Regions from separate parts of the Streptomyces sp. NPDC043870 genome, predicted to be linked through region 2. Evidence: predicted binding sites of a transcription regulator. Region 2 holds the regulator's gene; the other holds the start of a gene.
What was found. The regulator HrcA, encoded in region 2, represses chaperone genes, less so after heat shock. The targets are predictions, from matches to a motif close to TTNGCACTCNGNNNNNCNGAGTGCNAA.
Positions count from the first base shown of each region.

Region 1: the regulator HrcA is predicted to act here: its motif matches at 1,490-1,516, upstream of groES (co-chaperone GroES).

Region 1 is NZ_JBWKDT010000002.1:199,827-203,014, forward strand. Features, by position in the region: gene AC0699_RS03385 (polysaccharide deacetylase family protein) at 105-1,163, shown strand; gene AC0699_RS03390 (hypothetical protein) at 1,160-1,402, shown strand; gene groES (co-chaperone GroES) at 1,664-1,972, shown strand; gene groL (chaperonin GroEL) at 2,108-3,188, shown strand, end outside.
Region 2 is NZ_JBWKDT010000005.1:106,179-109,366, reverse strand. Features, by position in the region: gene AC0699_RS08805 (DUF3097 domain-containing protein) at 1-27, opposite strand, end outside; gene AC0699_RS08800 (MBL fold metallo-hydrolase) at 38-769, opposite strand; gene hrcA (heat-inducible transcriptional repressor HrcA) at 946-1,962, shown strand; gene dnaJ (molecular chaperone DnaJ) at 1,963-3,102, shown strand.

The sequences.
Region 1 (3,188 bases), on a different contig from region 2:
GCCAGCCGGGGGACGCTGCGCGCAGGGCGGCGGTGTCGAGGCCTTGCGGGGGAGCGGCGCTGACAGGATGCGGCGCCATGCAGCAAGTAAGACAAAAAGGAAAAATGCCAAAAGGGTGGCGGGCTCGCGCGGCGCTCTCGATGTCGCTCCTCGTCGCGTTCGGCTCGGGCTGTGCCGCGGAGCCCTCGGACGGCGGTGAAGGCGGCGGGACGTCGTGGCCCGCCGCCGGGCCCGCCGCTCACGACCGGCAGCAGAACCAGAGACAGGACCAGGACCGGAAGCACGATCCGGGCCAGGCCCGGAAGCAGGACCCGGGCGGGAAACGTGCCCCGCAGCAGGCCCGGAAGCAGGCCCGGAAGCGCGCCCGGCCCGCGATTCCGAAGGCGGGTCCGCAAGGGGGTCCCGCCGCAGCGCTCTCCGCGTACGCGCGACGTATGAAGAAGGCGCAGGCGGCCCGCGCCGCGGCAGCCAAGCGCTGGGGGCTGAGGGAGACACCTCTGGCCGCCCCTCCGCCGCCCGCCAGGAAGCCGAGGATCACCACGCGCAAGGGATTCGAGGTCGATGACCACGACGGACTGCCGCCCGTCTTCACGACCGTGCCGACCAAGCGGAAGATCGTCTTTCTGACGATCGACGACGGTGCGGAGAAGGACCCCGAGCTGCTGGAGATGATGAGCGAGCTGAAGATCCCCTACAGCGCGTTCCTCACCGACTACGTCGTACGCGACGACTACGGTTACTTCAAGAAGATGCAGGACAGCGGCGTCGCCCTGCACAACCACACCCTCAACCACCGCTACCTGCCGGGGCTCTCGTACGCGAAGCAGAAGAAGGAGATCTGCGGGCAGCAGGCGATCCTCGAAGAGCAGTACGGAAAGCGGCCCCGGCTGTTCCGCCCGCCGTACGGCAACTACAACGAGGACACCCTGCGGGCGGCGAAGAAGTGCGGGATCAAGGCCGTGCCGCTGTGGGCGGCGGAGGCGTTCCCGGATCACATGGAGTGGCGGGAATGGGACCGGGACCTCCATCCCGGCGACATCATCCTCACGCACTTCCGCGGCAAGGACGTCTGGAACGGATCCATGGCCGACTTGGTCCGCAACGTCATGAAGGTCGTCACCGCGAAGGGATACGCGGTGGCGCGGCTGGAGGACTACGTGTGAGGTGCGCGCACCGGCCGCCGGCCGTCCTGGTGGCGGCCGGTGCGCTGATCGCGTGCGTGCTCGGCCCCGCCGGGTGCGCGCCGTCCGTCGACACGGTATTGAGCGCGTGGCGGGCGTGGCGGGCCCGGATCGAGAGACATGTCCGTAGGGTCGTACGGAACGCGGCGGCGCATCCGCGCGTTGTCCGTATCGAGTTCGAGATCGAGATCGAGATCGACGTTGAGAGAGGGCGACGTTGAGATCGACGTTGAGACCGAAGTTGAGTTCGAGACCGAGGTCCAGATCGAACCGTCCGCCGTGGTCCCACAGGCGCGCCGCGCAGTGAATTGGCACTCCGCTTGACCGAGTGCTAATCGCAGTCATAGTCTCGGCTCTGGCACTCCCCACCGGAGAGTGCCAACACAGCGACGGGCAGGTCCGGCACCCGCGACGACGGATCCACCTGGTCGCCACCTCAGACAGTTAAACCCCGTGAGATCTCCGAAGGGGGAGGTCGGATCGTGACGACCACCAGCTCCAAGGTTGCCATCAAGCCGCTCGAGGACCGCATTGTGGTCCAGCCGCTCGACGCCGAGCAGACCACGGCCTCTGGCCTGGTCATCCCGGACACCGCCAAGGAGAAGCCCCAGGAGGGCGTCGTCCTGGCCGTGGGCCCGGGCCGCTTCGAGAACGGCGAGCGCCTGCCGCTCGACGTCAAGACCGGCGATGTCGTGCTCTACAGCAAGTACGGCGGCACCGAGGTGAAGTACAACGGCGAGGAGTACCTCGTCCTCTCGGCCCGCGACGTGCTCGCGATCGTCGAGAAGTAGGTCGGACTTCCGGGGTTCGCCCCCCGGAAGACTCCGTACCAGGCAGTTTTGCTTGAGCCGCGCCCCTGGCCCCCGCGTCGTAAGAAGCCGGGTGGCCCGGGGCGTGGTTCGTTTTGAGAGGACTTGAGAAGCTCCATGGCGAAGATCCTGAAGTTCGACGAGGACGCCCGTCGCGCCCTCGAGCGTGGCGTCAACAAGCTTGCCGACACGGTCAAGGTGACGATCGGCCCCAAGGGCCGCAACGTCGTGATCGACAAGAAGTTCGGTGCCCCCACCATCACCAACGACGGTGTCACGATCGCCCGTGAGGTCGAGATCGAGGACCCGTACGAGAACCTCGGCGCCCAGCTGGTGAAGGAGGTGGCGACCAAGACCAACGACATCGCTGGTGACGGCACCACCACCGCCACCGTGCTCGCCCAGGCCCTGGTCCGCGAGGGTCTGCGCAACGTCGCCGCCGGTGCCTCCCCGGCCGCCCTGAAGAAGGGCATCGACGCCGCGGTCAAGGCCGTCTCCGACGAGCTGATCGCCACCGCGCGTCCGATCGAGGAGAAGTCCGACATCGCCGCCGTCGCCGCGCTGTCCGCCCAGGACCAGCAGGTCGGCGAGCTCATCGCCGAGGCGATGGACAAGGTCGGCAAGGACGGTGTCATCACCGTCGAGGAGTCCAACACCTTCGGTCTGGAGCTGGAGTTCACCGAGGGCATGGCCTTCGACAAGGGCTACCTCTCCCCGTACATGGTGTCCGACCAGGAGCGTATGGAGGCCGTCCTCGACGACCCGTACATCCTGATCAACCAGGGCAAGATCTCCTCGATCCAGGACCTGCTGCCGCTGCTGGAGAAGGTCATCCAGGCGGGTGGCTCCAAGCCGCTGCTGATCATCGCCGAGGACGTCGAGGGCGAGGCGCTCTCCACCCTCGTCGTCAACAAGATCCGCGGCACCTTCAACGCGGTCGCGGTCAAGGCCCCCGGCTTCGGTGACCGCCGCAAGGCGATGCTGCAGGACATGGCCACCCTCACCGGTGCCACCGTCATCGCCGAGGAGGTCGGCCTCAAGCTCGACCAGGCCGGTCTGGACGTGCTGGGCACCGCCCGCCGCGTCACCATCACCAAGGACGACACGACGATCGTCGACGGCGGCGGCAACTCCGAGGACGTCCTCGGCCGCGTCAACCAGATCAAGGCCGAGATCGAGACCACGGACTCCGACTGGG
Region 2 (3,188 bases):
GGTCAGGTCGGGGCTGTAACTGCGCATTCCGCAGACGCTACGACACCCCGAACCGCCGGGCCAGCTCATCCCGTTGAGCGCGTACGAAGGCGGCGTCCACCGCCGCCCCGTGCCCCGGTACGTACACCGCGTCCTCTCCGCCCAGCGCGAGCAGCCGGTCCAGCGCCGCCGGCCAGCCGGAGGGGGTCGCGTCCGGGCCCGCCTGGGGGTCGCCCGACTCCTCGACCAAGTCGCCGCAGAAGACGATCGACGGGTCAGCAGCCGTGCCGGGCACCAGTACGGCGAGGTCGTGGCCGGAGTGGCCCGGTCCGGCGTTCACCAGCAGGACCTGGCGGCCGCCGAGGTCCAGGCTCCACTGGTCGGAGACGGTGTGCTGCGGCCGCACCAGCACGTCCGTGGCCTGCGCCGCGTCGGCAGGCGTCACACCGTGGCGGATCGCGTCGTCGCGCAGCACGTCCCGCTCGCGGACGAGTAGCTCGTCGATGCCGACCGCGCCGTACACCTGGACCGCCGAGAACGCCGCCGTGCCGAAGACGTGGTCGAAATGGGGGTGGCTGAGCGCGATATGCGTCACACGGCGGCCGCCGAGAAGGGCCTCGGCCTGGGTGCGCAGCTCGGCGCCCTCACGGAGCGTGGAGCCCGTGTCGTACAGCAGGGCCGCGGTCTCTCCGACGACAAGACCGGTGGTCGCGTCCCAGACAGGCATGCGGCGCCGGCCCACTCCGTCGCCGAGACGTTCCCATCCGAAGTCTTCCCAACTGACGTCCATACGGCGACGCTATCCCGGGCGACCAGCGACGTCTTGCCGGTCCGCGGGGCGGTAGCGTGTCCGATCGCCCTTGCTAGGGGCGTACCTCCCCGCCGTACACTGGCCTGGCACTCAGCCGCAGCGAGTGCCAGGCAGGACCGACCGACCGCCGAGGAACACAGCTGGAGGTGTGCGCGATGCTCAGCGAACGCAGACTCGAAGTGCTGCGCGCCATCGTCCAGGACTATGTCGGGACGGAGGAGCCCGTCGGCTCCAAGGCCCTCACCGAGCGGCACCGGCTGGGTGTCTCGCCGGCCACCGTGCGCAACGACATGGCGGTGCTGGAGGAGGAAGGGTTCATCGCCCAGCCCCACACCAGCGCCGGACGGATTCCGACGGACAAGGGCTACCGCCTGTTCGTGGACAAGCTGGCGGGCGTCAAGCCGCTGTCGTCCCCCGAGCGGCGCGCGATCCAGAACTTCCTGGACGGGGCCGTCGACCTCGACGACGTCGTGGCGCGCACGGTACGGCTGCTCGCGCAGCTGACCAGGCAGGTCGCGGTCGTCCAGTACCCGTCCCTCACCCGCTCGACCGTGCGGCATGTGGAGCTGCTGGCGCTGGCTCCGGCGCGGCTGATGCTGGTGCTGATCACCGACACCGGACGGGTCGAGCAGCGGCATGTGGACTGCCCGGCGCCGTTCGGCGAGACCTCGCTGGCGGATCTGCGGGCCCGGCTGAACAGCCGGGTGGTGGGCCGTCGCTTCACCGACGTGCCGCAGCTGGTGCAGGATCTTCCCGAGTCGTTCGAGCTGGACGACCGGGGCACGGTCTCGACGGTGCTCTCGACCCTCCTCGAAACGCTCGTGGAGGAGACCGAGGAACGGCTGATGATCGGCGGCACCGCCAATCTGACGCGCTTCGGCCATGACTTCCCGCTGACCATCCGGCCCGTCCTGGAGGCGCTGGAGGAGCAGGTCGTCCTGCTGAAGCTGCTCGGCGAGGCCAAGGACTCGGGCATGACCGTGCGGATCGGGCACGAGAACGCCCATGAGGGCCTCAACTCCACGTCCGTGGTCGCGGTCGGCTACGGTTCGGGCGACGAGGCAGTCGCCAAACTCGGCGTGGTCGGACCGACCCGCATGGACTACCCCGGAACGATGGGAGCGGTACGCGCAGTGGCACGTTACGTCGGACAGATCTTGGCGGAGTCGTAAGTGGCCACCGACTACTACGCCGTGCTGGGCGTACGCCGCGACGCATCGCAGGACGAGATCAAGAAGGCCTTCCGGCGGCTGGCGCGTGAGCTCCACCCGGACGTGAATCCGGACCCGAAGACGCAAGAGCGTTTCAAGGAGATCAACGCCGCGTACGAGGTGCTCTCGGACCCGCAGAAGAAGCAGGTCTACGACCTCGGTGGCGACCCGCTCTCCGCCGCGGGCGGCGGGGGCGGGGCCGGTGGCTTCGGCGCGGGCGGCTTCGGCAACTTCTCGGACATCATGGACGCCTTCTTCGGAACGGCGTCCCAGCGTGGGCCGAGGTCGCGGACGCGGCGCGGTCAGGACGCGATGATCCGGCTGGAGGTCGAGCTCAGCGAGGCGGCTTTCGGGACGACCAAGGACATCCAGGTCGACACGGCTGTCGTGTGTACGACCTGCTCGGGCGAGGGAGCGGCTCCCGGTACCTCCGCCCAGACCTGTGACATGTGCCGCGGCCGCGGTGAGGTCTCCCAGGTCACCCGGTCCTTCCTCGGGCAGGTCATGACCTCCCGCCCCTGCCCGCAGTGTCAGGGCTTCGGGACCGTGGTCCCCACGCCGTGCCCCGAGTGCGCGGGCGACGGCCGGGTGCGTTCACGTCGCACGCTCACGGTCAAGATCCCGGCCGGTGTCGACAACGGCACCCGGATCCAGCTGGCGGGCGAGGGCGAGGTCGGCCCCGGCGGCGGCCCGGCCGGCGACCTGTACGTCGAGATCCACGAGCTGCCGCATCCCGTCTTCCAGCGGCGCGGCGACGATCTGCACTGCACGGTGACGATCCCGATGACGGCGGGCGCACTCGGCACGAAGGTGCCGCTGGAGACGCTCGACGGCATGGAGGAGGTCGACATCCGTCCGGGCACGCAGTCGGGGCAGTCGATCCCGCTGCACGGGCGCGGTGTGACGCACCTGCGGGGCGGCGGCCGTGGTGACCTCATCGTCCACGTCGAGGTGATGACGCCGACGAAGCTGGATCCGGAGCAGGAGCGGCTGCTGCGGGAGCTGGCGAAGCTGCGGGGCGAGGAGCGGCCGATGGGGCAGTTCCAGCCGGGGCAGCAGGGGCTGTTCTCCCGCCTCAAGGACGCGTTCAACGGTAGGTGAGGGGGGAATCCCGCTCACCTGGCTCCCCCGGGGTGGGACTTACGGGGGCCTGATGGCCCTGGTTCCCCCGGGGGAGGTGTGGGTGT